DNA from 3 places in the Terrisporobacter glycolicus ATCC 14880 genome. Region 2 is predicted to be linked to each of the others. Evidence: riboswitches for the same ligand, from Rfam matches in the RefSeq annotation. Region 2 holds a riboswitch; each other region holds the start of a gene.
What was found. A riboswitch is a leader RNA that binds a small molecule or an ion and turns the genes downstream of it on or off. The one in region 2 is predicted to bind cobalamin.

Region 1 (4,305 bases), 420 kb from region 2:
ACTATATATTTAATTTTTTCATCTTCAAGCATATATGAATCTAAGTTTCTTGAATATCTTCCAGTAATAAATGTATGATAAGAAGGGTCTATATAATCAGGTCCAACTTTATAAGGCTGTACTTTTAGATTTCTTTTTGTCAATGCTTGCATTATTCCTAAGGAAATTGTAGTTTTTCCTACTCCACTATTTGTTCCTGCAATTAATATTTTTTTCATATTACCACCTAATTCGAATTATTTTAAGCAAGGTCGTTGCCTGAAGCGGTCGCAAAGGCATCTCGTTGGCGCTATGAAGTGAAGCGCCCACGCAGTGGCTTAAGCGTAGCTAATTTTAATTCATTATTTCATATATTTTTTTCATATCTAAATGTTCTCTTAAAAAATCTGCTAATTTATCATATTCTTGATTTTTAAACTCATCAAATGACTCAACTTTACTTTCAACAGGCTCTAAGTTTTTCATTTTCCTTATGTTATTTAAAATAGTTCTTGTAAAATCTATATCATCAAATATTCCATGTAGATAAGTTCCAAAAACATTACACTGATTATTTACGCTACCAACCTCATAGCTTACAATCTCGCCAAGTTTTTCTGTTACAGTGGCAAAATTATCACTATTTTCTCTTCTTCTTGTCATTCCCATATGAATTTCATATCCATTGACTTCTTTTTTATTTAAATTTGCAAGGTATCCATATAAATTATCTCCTAATATAGCTTTAACTTGAGTTGTAGTTTTTTCTAGTTCGAAAGTCGTCTCTACATCTAAAAGACCTATACCTTCCACTTCTTCCAGATCATTTTCCACATGATATGGGTCTTTTAGCACTTTTCCTAACATCTGATACCCACCACAAATACCCAGTACAAGTTTTCCTCTTTTGTGAAGCTCTTTAATTTGATTCTCTAAGCCATTTTCTCTCAAGAATATTAAGTCATCTATTGTTGACTTGGTTCCTGGAATAATTACCATATCAGGATTTCCAAGAGATTCTCCATAATCAACATACCTAAGACTCACATCTTCTTGTGTTTCAAATATATTAAAATCTGTAAAGTTAGACATATGAGGTGTTCTTATCACTTCTATATGAATATCTCCTTTGTCTACTTTTTTCTTAAATCTAGTAGTTACACTGTCTTCCTCTTCGATTTTTATGTCAGTATATGGTATAACTCCAAGAACGGGAACTTTTATAATATCTTCAAGCATTTTTACACCAGATTCTAAAAGTTCTTTTCTACCTCTGAATTTATTAATTATTACACCTTTAACTCGTTCTCTGTCTTTTTCAGGAAGTAACATTATTGTACCTACTATTGATGCAAATACTCCACCTCTGTCTATATCACCAATTAATATAACTGGTGCATCTGCAATTTGTGCCATTCCCATATTTGATATATCTCTATCCATTAAGTTTATTTCAGCACAGCTACCTGCACCCTCCATTACAACTATGTCAAATTTTCCCTCGAATTCTTTAAATATGTCATCTAATATTTTCTCTAGCTCTAATTTATACTCATAATATTCTTTCGAGGACATATCTCCTACTACTTTTCCTCTTACTATAACTTGACTTTTGTTATTTCCATTTGGTTTTAATAATATGGGATTCATATCTGCAATAGGATCTATTCCACAAGCTTCAGCTTGAGAAACTTGAGCTCTTCCCATTTCCAAACCTTCTTTTGTTATAAAAGAATTAAGAGCCATATTTTGAGATTTAAAAGGTATTACTTTATAATTATCTTGTTTGAAAATTCTACATAGTCCCGTAGTTATTATGCTTTTTCCCACATTTGATGCAGTTCCTTGAAGCATTATTTTTTTTCCCATAGCATTAATCCTTTCCATTTTATATAAAATACCAAAAAATCCCAGCTCTAATGGCTAGGATTTTACTATGTAACATAAAATCAAATCTTCACCCCGAGATTTTCTATATATAATTAGTTTTGGCAGGTATCCTGGCTTAACATCATTTTACTCCCATACCTTCCCATCAATTTGACAGTGGTAATTATGGTTTCATCCGTTTTACAGTAGCGGGGGCTGCAAAGGCTTTTACCTTTTTCCCTAAAACCTAAACTAATTTTATTAAATTTTACAATTCTCTTCTTATTTCATAAAAAAATTTATATATTTTAATTATAGTTATTTTTACTATTGTGCAAAACATATTAATATTTTTTATATATATAAATATTATTAAATAGTTATTTTTTTGTTATTTTTGTTAAAATTTTAATTTATAAATTGTGAATTGCTCTCAAAGATTCATAATTACACTTTATTGTATATTCAATATCTTCATTGCTATGAGCATAAGATAAAAACATAGCCTCAAATTGACTAGGACCTATTAATACTCCCCTATCTAACATTTCCTTAAAGTACTTATTATATTTTTCTATGTTGCTTTCTATTGCATCATCGTAATTTTCTACTGAACCTTCTTTAAAGAATAAACAAACTAAAGAGCCAGCTCTATTAACTGTATAATTAAGATTTAATTTTTTTAAATTATCCTTTATTCCTTGCTCTAGCTTATCTGCCTTTTCATTTAATTCTTCATAAATTCGCGGATTATCTCTTAATACTTCTAAATTTCTTTTTCCTAAGTACATGGCAAGAGGATTCCCTGATAAAGTTCCAGCTTGATAAACAGGTCCTATTGGCGATACAACTTCCATTATTTCCTTTTTACCACCATAAGCTCCTACAGGCATTCCCGCACCTATGATTTTACCAAAACAAACCATGTCAGGTTTTACTCCAAAATATTCTAATGAACTGTTGTAAGATAATCTAAATCCAGTTATAACTTCATCGAAAATTAAAACAGTTTTATATTCATCACATATTTCTCTTAAAAATTCTATAAATTCTTGCTTTCCTGGTACAATACCCATATTTCCACCAATAGTTTCTACTATTATGGCTGCTATATCTTCCCCATTTTCTTCAAATACTCTTTTCACATCTTCTATATCATTGTATTTACATACTAAAGTATTTTTAACTATATCTTCTGGAACCCCAGGACTTGTTGGAACTCCAAAGGTTATTGTTCCTGATCCCGATTTTACTAGTAGACCATCCGAATGACCATGATAACATCCTTCAAATTTTACTATTTTATTTCTTTTAGTAAATCCTCTAGCAACTCTTAATGCACTCATAGTTGCTTCTGTTCCTGAGTTAACCATGCGAACTTGATCTATTGCTGGATAAGCGTCAACTATTAATTTTGCCATTTCAACTTCAATCTCAGTTGCTAAACCAAAACTTGTTCCACTAGCAATCATTTCACCTATACCTTTAGATATCTCTTCGTTACTATGACCTAACATTAATGGCCCCCAAGAACAAATATAATCTATGTATTCATTATCATCCACATCTGTAATTTTACTTCCATGTGCTTTCTTTGCAAATATTGGACTTATCCCAACAGAATTAAAGGACCTTACAGGACTATTTACTCCTCCTGGTATGTATTTTACAGCTTCTTTATATAACTCTTCAGATTTAGTATGTTTCATATGTTTCCTCCTAAGTAGCAAATAATTCTTCTATTGTCTTTATATATTCTTCTCTTTTGCCTTTGTTTTTTGCTTGTTTTAAATTAATAATAGGCTCTCTAATTAGTCTTTTTAATGCTGAAGTTAACATTTTATCAATTATTTTTTGCTCTCTTTGATTTAAATCAATTTTCCTAAAAATATAGTCTAGAGTATCCTCTTTTATTTCAAAACATTTGTTATTGAGAGATTGAATAGTTGGATCTATATTGGAAACATCTACCCATACAATAAACTCTTTTATTTTTTCATTGATTATTTCATAAGCTTTTTTTGATAAACTAATTCTCATATTATCATTTTTATGCTGTATCTCTTTTAAATCATCAATACAATAAACTTTGGCATGTTTTAATTCATTAATTTTAAAATCAATATCTCTAGGCAACGCTAAATCCATAAAATAAATATGATTATTTATAATAGGCATATCTTCATATTTAATAACTAAATGTGGTGCTGACGTTGCACTTATCACTATATCTATTTTATTCTCTCGTAAAATATTGTATCTATCTTTGTATTGCACATATTCTATATTACTATATTTATTTTGTATTTCTTTAAATTTATCTACACTTCTATTGGCAATATAGATGGTACCCACCGTTTCTTCTTCTAGGTGCTTTATTGTTAATAGGTTCATTTTGCCTAAACCTATTATTAATATATTCTTATCCTTTAAGCTACCTATTTTTTCTTTTAAAAG
Region 2 (4,305 bases):
ATACATTTTCAGATTTCAATACTACTCTACCTGCAATAGACAATGGTCTATCAAACCAAGTACTTAGTATAGCACCACCATAACTTTCAGTATTTAATTTTAAATACGTACTCTCTACAGCTATTTCCGCATTAGGTTTAATTTTAAAGGTTGGTGAGTCACTGTGAGAACCTATTATCCTAAATCCATCTTGCATATTGTCAGAGTTTATTACAAAGGCTGTCAGTGAAGATGAATTTTTTGTTATAAAATACTTTCCACCAACCTTAAGTTGCCATTTCTCATTCATTTTCAATTCATTAAATCCATTTTTTAATAATAAATCTTTGCTAGTCTCAACTGCATTAAATGCAGTTGGACTATCATAAATATAATCTATTAAATTCTCTGCAAATTGTTTTTTCATAACTCCTCCTATTAAACTAAGTCTAAAGTTGTATATTCTTTATTTATAGTTTTTATACCTTGGTTATCAAAAGCTATAGTCACATCTGGGCCTTTTAGGGCAACTACTGTTCCCAGACCAAACTTAGGATGATGTACTTTAGCTCCAAGTTTTAAGTCGTCTATATTACTTTCATTCGATGTGTTTTTTATAGTAGCATTTGCTTTTTTAGCAACTTCAACCTTATTCATATTATTCATTTTATATTTTTGAGTATATTTATCAAGAATATTATAATTTGCCTTTGAGAAAGATAATTCTTTTTGATCTTTATTTAATCTTTCTATACAATCACCTGGTAATTCTTCTATAAATCTAGATGCAATTGAAGGATTCGTTCTTCCATATAAAGTTCTCTTTCTTGTTAAAGTTAAGAATAGTTCTTCTTTTGCTCTAGTTATTCCAACATAGCAAAGTCTTCGTTCTTCTTCTATGTCACTATCCCTCATTGATTGTATTGCTCTAGAAATTGGGAATATTTTTTCCTCCATTCCTGCTAAAAATACTACAGGGAATTCAAGACCTTTTGATGAATGTATTGTCATTAAAGAAACTCTATCCTCAGATTCTTCCTCGCTATCTGGTTCAGCACTAAGAGCCACTCCTGTTAAAAATGCTTCTAAGCTCTTTTCATCGCTTGAGCTTTCAAACTCTAAAGCTACTGATATAAGTTCTTCTAAGTTTTCTAGTCTATCTTCACCTTCATTATTTTTTTCTTTTAATAATTCTTCTTTGTATCCTGTCACATCCAATACTTTTTCAATAACTTGACTAACACTATATACGTCTGTAAAACTTCTTAATGTAGACATTAAATCTACAAATTCACTTATACTAGATCTAGCTTTTCTTGATATATCTGAGTTATCTTCTATATCAATTAATACAGAATAAATACTTTCTTCCTTTAAACTGGCTCTATCTTCTATTTTTTCTATAGTTCTAAGGCCTATTCCTCTTCTAGGAACGTTTATTATTCTTTTTAAAGATATATCATCCTGAGGGTTTTGTATTACTCTAAGATAAGCTATAATATCCTTTATTTCTTTTCTTTCATAGAATTTAATACCACCATAAATATTATATGGTATACCAGCCCTATTTAATGCATCTTCTACAGAACGTGCTTGTGCATTGGCTCTATATAAAACGGCAAAATCTTTATAATCTCTATCTTCATATCTCTTCATATATGAAATAGTATTTACTATAAAATCACCTTCATCAATTTCATTTTCTGACAATTGGATTTTTATTAGTTGCCCTTCTTTTTTGTCACTCCAAAGTCTTTTTCTTTTTCTTTCTGTATTATTTGCAATAACATGGTTGGCTGCATCTAGTATTACTTGTGTTGATCTATAGTTTTGCTCAAGCTTTACTATTTTAACATTGTCGTAATCCCTTTCAAATTCTAGGATATTTCTTATGTCAGCACCTCTCCAGCCATAAATACTTTGGTCATCATCTCCAACAACACAAATATTTTGATGTTGTTTTGCTAATAATTTTATTAATTCATATTGTGCTTTACTAGTGTCTTGGTATTCATCTACCATTATGTATCTAAATTTATTTCTATAAAAATCTAATACATCTGGACATTCTTTAAACAGCTCAACTGTTTTCATTATTAAGTCATCAAAATCTAAGGCACTATTTCTTTTTAAACGATCTTGGTACAGTGCATAGATTTCTCCTACCTTTGTTTTAGATATATCACCTTCGTTTAATTTTAAGAACTTTTTAGGAGAATATAATTTATCCTTTGCATTAGATATACAACTTAATACATATTTAGGATCAAATGCCTTATCACTAATATCCAGTTCTCTCATACAGTCCTTAATTAAAGTAACTTGGTCTGGACTATCATAAATTACGAAACTTCTATTATAGCCTATTTTATTTATACTTTTTCTAAGAATACGAACACAACAAGAGTGGAATGTTGTAATCCACATTTCTTTAGTATCTGTTCCTTCTAAAGTTTCTTCTACCCTTTCTCGCATCTCATTGGCTGCTTTATTTGTAAATGTTATAGCTAAAATATTTTCAGCTTTAACATCTTTATCTTCCATAAGATAACCGATTCTAGTAGTTAAAACTCTCGTCTTTCCCGATCCAGCTCCAGCAAGTATTAAAACAGGTCCTTCTGTATTTTCTACCGCTTCTCTCTGAGCTGGATTTAATTTTTCTATTATATCTGAAATCATATATATCCTCCTATAATGCTCATATAAATATATTTTAATCTAATTCCATTTTTTCTTCAAACTCCATAATACTATAATAATTCCCATGAATAAAATATAAAATACTTAACCTGCAAATTATCATTAAAAAAAGGCCTTAGGACTTTGGAGAATCCTAAGGCATAGGTTAAGGGTTATTCTATTTTCAAACTATTTTGAAATAAAATAGGTTGAGGGCTTATTTAAGTTTATAAGAACTAAAAGTGCCTAACTCCAAGTTAGGCACAATATCTTCAAATAAAAATTTTTATTAAGATATTTCTCCTACCCCGAAGAAATCACTTTATATTATAGGCAGGTCTCCTGGCTTTGCTTCATTCTACTCCTTTCCCTTCCCATGTTTCCACAGTGGTCAAAAGTTTCGTCCACATTACAGTAGCGGGGGCTGCAAAGGTATCTCACCTTTTTCCCTATTAATCTTAGTTTAAGAACCTAAAATATTTTAATTAATTTAATTTTCAACTAAGATAATTGTAACACATAAATAAGATTATTTGTTAATTTTTACTAATTATTTTATTACATATTTTTCTAAAATATCTTAATTTTTTATTATTTTTTTCAAATACATAGCAACTATATCAGAAAATCTTTCTATATCCTTGGTATAAATAAAATCTTTTCCATAAATTACTTTTTCCGCTTCTAAATCTTTTTCTTTTCCAGTGAAAACTCCTAATACAAGTATACCCTGCTTTCTCGCCTTTCGAACTTCTAAAGCTGTATCTTTTACTGCTACCATTCCTTTGTAAGATGCTTCTCCTCTTAAGCTTCTGGATCTATCTTTTCCTATTTTCACATCATTTGGTTTTCCATCGCTAAGTATTATAAGTATTTTATTTTCTTCTTCTCTTTCTAGTAAAGCGCCACTAGCTGCCTTTATTGCTAATCCATCTCTATTATTTCCTGCCGCAAAATATTCAAATATATTTTCGCAAGAATAGATATTATCATTATAGTCTCTGTATCTTTTTAAGATGGTATAATCTAAAAAGCTCAAATATCCCATAACTCTATTTGGAATACCAATTGATGTAAGGGCGGTAGCAATTATATATGCCTGTATTGCTACATTAAACTGATTTCTACTTTGTGAACCACTTGCATCAAGTAATATATCTATAACATACTTTCCTTTTTCATTTCTTATATCCTTATAAAAAACTTTTGTATTGTTACTCCTTCCTATTCTCCAGGCTCTGTTTGCACAAATAGTTCCTCCGTCGGAATAAACTCTGTCGATTGCACTTTCTTCTATTAATATTCTTGATATACTTTCTTTTAATTTATTAATACTTCTTTTATGTAGTTTAATATTATCTCTATACTTGTATAAATTATTTTCTTTTTGTCTCGTAACGTATTTTAACTGAAAGGCATTGTTACATTCACTACGTAACACTCCATCTGTAAAATGAACTCTACACCCTTCATGTACATCTCTGCAATGTTTAGTTTCAATTTTTCTTATTTCACTTTCACTTAGAAATGCTTTGCCATAATAGTATTCCACCTTATCATAGATTTTTTGAGCCATAGCTTCATCCACATAGATTACTCTATTTTTTGATTTGTTTAGATCTCCACTACCCATTTCACCTAAGTTTT
Region 3 (4,305 bases), 1.2 Mb from region 2:
ATAATAAAATTTACGTTGTAGATGATAAATTAAATTTAATATATACAAATACAGGAGATACTAGAAAATCTTTTACTAAAAATGAGTTTAAATATTTAACAGGAACTTATCTAAAAGGATATGATATTAGAAAATATTCTTTTAAGGACAAAGATAATAAGAAGCTAACGCTTTTAATCAATACTCCTTCTCTTACTAATGAAATATACAAAAAGATTTTAATTACTGGTATATGCGCATTTGCATTATTTATACTAATATATATTATTCTAATTATAATATTTATAACCTGGCTTAATCATAAAGTAAAAAGACCTATTAATATTTTAAATGAAGCCATTGTTAAGTTTAAAAACGGTGAGCGTGAAAATTATTTAGATTACGATGGACCACAGGAATTTTGTGATATTTGTAGTAGTTTTAATGATATGTCAAGGAAGTTGTATAATAGTGAGAAAAAGCGTGAAAGTTTAGAAGAAGAAAAACAAAAAATGCTTGCTGATATATCTCATGATTTAAAAACGCCAATAACCGTTATAAAGGGATATTCGAAAGCTGTTTGTGATAATATAGTCTCAGAAGAAGAAAAAGATCAATATCTAATGACTATATATAAAAAAGCAGATCACTTAGATGAATTGATTAATACTTTTTATGAATACAGCAAATTAGAACACCCAGACTACAAATTTTTATTTGAAAAAATAGATTTATGTGAATATGGTAGAGTTTATCTTGCAGGAAAATACGAAGAATTAGATATAAATGGAGTAGAGCTGGAAGCGGATATACCAGATGATCCTATTTATTGTAAGTTAGATAGATTTCAACTAAAACGTGTTTTTGAAAATATTATATCAAATTCACTAAAGCATAATAAAAAAGAATTATGTATATTATTTGAAATAGAAGAATATTTCGATAAAGTGAAAATAAACATTGCAGACAATGGATATGGAATTTCCGAAGAAATACGTAAGAATATTTTTAACCCATTTGTTGTGGGAGAAAAATCTCGTACAACAAAAGGCTCAGGACTGGGCCTTGCCATAAGTAAAAAAATAGTAGAAGCCCACGGCGGAAGTATAAAAATTGTGGACGCTAGAAAAAATTATAAAACAGAATTTGAAATTATACTTCCAAGAGAGGTTTAAATTTCAATTAAAAATATTTATTGATGCTAGGTATGAATTTTAATACCTAGCGTTTTTAATTATATAAAAATATAAGTACTATATTTTGAAGTATGTAGAAGGTATTACTATCATAGTACTACTTGGTTAGAAAATAACTATACTTAAGTTTCAGTAAATATATTGTATAATAAGTATAAGGTAATAATTTGTAAACTCATTCAATATTATAGATAATAAAAAATAATAATGTAAATATATAATATATGTAGAAAAATAAAAAATATTTTTTATTTTGGAAGTGCGGTGAGATTCCGCCACAGATTATCCCTGCTGTAATAAGTTACGAAATTTGCTATTACCACTGGAAGCATCTCTGGGAAGGAGCAAAGAGTAGGTTTGAGCTTTAGTCAGAATACAGGCATATTATAAGCTTATGGTGAAAGTTTCCGAAGGCATAATCGGAGATTTATTTTGCATGTGATTTTTGATAATTATATGTAAATTAATCTTCATTATAAAAAATATTATTTTTAATAAAGAAGGGGATGTTTTTTATGAACCAAAGATTTAGAAAATTTGCAACAACAGGAATGGCGGCAGCTATAATGTTATCTATGGGGGCAACATCATTTGCAACTGATTTTTTCACAGAGTATCCTAATTTGACTAATTATAATACTGATTATAATTATACTGTTGAGAAAGGAAGTGGAACAAAGGATCAAGCTTTAATGGTTCAAGGTGCAACAAGTAATTGGTATGGAACAAGTCTTTTTAATAATTTAGCAGATGCAGATTCTATTAATTGGAATATTGTACAAGGAAGTACAGATGCCGTAAGTGTTAGCAAACAAGCTCCAGAATCAGTAGCCAATCAATTTGCAGCTAAGGGAAATGCTACGATTGATAAGTCAAAGAATGCAGGAGTGGCAGTTGTAGAAGCAACAAATAAAACAAATGGATATATGGACTTTACTGTAGTATTAAATCCAACTAGTGCACAACAAGATGTTTCAGGTGTAAATGTAAGAGCATATGATGCTTCAAGTGGTAGCTTTAAATTTTTAAAGACTAATACAGGTAATGTATCAACAAGTGCTGTAAAATCTAAAATAAATTATCCAACAGCAATGGATGCAATATCAGTGGTAGCTGATAGTTTTACTTATGATGTACAGTGGGGAAGTGAATTCTTAAAGAATGTGACTATAAATAATAAAAACTATACATATATGGAAAATGAACTTGGTTGGATGTATAGAGTGTATGATTCTACTGGAACTGCAACATCTGAACAAAAAATGGTAGATGTTTCTGAAAAAGTTGGTGGGGAAACATTTGATGTGGAATCAGGACAAACTGTTGTTTGGGCATATGGAGACTATAGAGTACAATTCCCAGAAAACTTGTCAGAGCTACCTAATAAATAGTTATACAATTAGATCATTTTTGCTAATAAATATATAAAATATTATTACAATAAGAGAAAGTATAGATTTATTACATAAATGAAAGTTTGTTATAAATGGGGTGCTCTTATAGCACCCTTTTATATATTTATAATATTTTAATTTGGGGGAGTAATATGAGGAATAAAAACACTAAGAAATTAATTAAAAAATTTGTTAGTTCTTTTCTTGCATTTATTATGGTATTTACCCTATCTACAGTATCATCAATAAAATCTTTTGCCGAAGAAGTATTAACAGAAAAAGTACATGTGATAGTAGAAAATACTACGTGCTCTAAAAAAGATGGAGCAGCATGGGATGGAACTTTAGTAGATGATTGGGTAAAAATTGAAGACAATATGACTATGATGGATGCAATAGTTGAGGCATTAGATAGTGTAGGAGCTACACAAACAGGTGCAGAAAATAATTACATAAGTGAAATCAATGGACTTAAAGAATTTGACGGTGGATCTAGTTCAGGATGGATGGGAACAAAAAATGATTGGTTTGTTAATCAAGGATTTGGGGCATTTAAGGTAAAAGCTAATGATGAAATTAGAGTAATGTATACTATTAACTTTGGAGCAGATATAGGTGGAGATTATAGTAAAAATGATACATCATTAAGAACTATTGATTTTAGTAAAGGAAGTTTATCGCCTAAATTTAGCAGTGAAACGAAGGAATATACACTAACACTTGAAGATACTGATAAAATAAATGTAAAACCTACAGCGACTAATAAAAACTATCAAGTAAGAGTATATAAAGGTGAAGATGTAGATACATCAAAAGAAGGATATAAAAGAAGTGAAGAAATTAAAGTATCAGATGGAGAAACTATAATAGTTATATGTGGTGATAAGTCTTGGCCTGGTTCAAATGCAAGTATCAAATCTAGTACGTATACATTTAAAATAAAATCAAATATCAAACCAAACACAGCTCCAGTGCCTAACAAAGAAAGTGATAGTGCAAGCATTAATTTAGGTGAAACTTATTTACTAGATTTGTCTAAAATATTTAGGGATGAGGAAAATGACAAATTAACATATACAGTATCAGTTAATAATAATGAAGAAGTTGACGCAGATTCAAATTATTCATTTAAACCAGAAAAAGCAGGAAATTATAAACTAGAATTTAAAGCAAGTGATGGAAGAAAAGCGTCAAAACCTTATATATTAAATCTATCAGTAGATGATGGAAAAGCATATGAAATAAAGACTTTAGATACAGAAAATGGACAAATATCAGTAGATGTAAAAGAAGGTAAATTAAATACAAAAGTTACTCTAACTGTAAAACCAAATGAAAATTTTGCAATGGATACATTGGAAATAAAAGATAAAGATGGAAATGATATAGAAAGAGAAATAAATCAAGATAAATCTGATGGTATTAACTATATATATACATTTGAAATGCCTGCTTCCCATGTGAAGGTAAAAGCTACTTTTGGTAAAGCATATACATATAAAATTGAAGGTCATGATTGGTATAATATGTTTGCTTTAGAGGTATACAATAGGTATGGTGAAATAGTAAAACCAAAAGAACTTGTAGAAAAATCTTGGGGAGAAAAATATGGTAATGGATTTGAGAAAGGATATTACCATCTGACAGCAGGTGAATATAAATATATTTTTTATGGATACGAAAAAAATATAGGAAGAAAAGGAACGTTCAAAGTAGAAAAAACTAACGAAGAACAA

Region 1: it holds a riboswitch for cobalamin, as region 2 does, so the genes downstream of both, TEGL_RS03340 (cobyric acid synthase) here and pcrA (DNA helicase PcrA) in region 2, are expected to answer to the same signal.
Region 3: it holds a riboswitch for cobalamin, as region 2 does, so the genes downstream of both, TEGL_RS06945 (hypothetical protein) here and pcrA (DNA helicase PcrA) in region 2, are expected to answer to the same signal.

The regions. Positions count from the first base shown of each region.
Region 1 covers NZ_CP117523.1:646,548-650,852, reverse strand. The annotation lists gene TEGL_RS03345 (cobyrinate a,c-diamide synthase) at 1-218, opposite strand, end outside; gene TEGL_RS03340 (cobyric acid synthase) at 334-1,848, opposite strand; cobalamin riboswitch at 1,953-2,114, opposite strand; gene hemL (glutamate-1-semialdehyde 2,1-aminomutase) at 2,262-3,557, opposite strand; gene hemA (glutamyl-tRNA reductase) at 3,568-4,305, opposite strand, start outside.
Region 2 covers NZ_CP117523.1:223,255-227,559, reverse strand. The annotation lists gene TEGL_RS01335 (M18 family aminopeptidase) at 1-406, opposite strand, end outside; gene pcrA (DNA helicase PcrA) at 418-2,658, opposite strand; cobalamin riboswitch at 2,974-3,148, opposite strand; gene TEGL_RS01325 (hypothetical protein) at 3,239-4,305, opposite strand, start outside.
Region 3 covers NZ_CP117523.1:1,406,818-1,411,122, forward strand. The annotation lists gene TEGL_RS06940 (HAMP domain-containing sensor histidine kinase) at 1-1,154, shown strand, start outside; cobalamin riboswitch at 1,383-1,574, shown strand; gene TEGL_RS06945 (hypothetical protein) at 1,691-2,566, shown strand; gene TEGL_RS06950 (leucine-rich repeat protein) at 2,722-4,305, shown strand, end outside.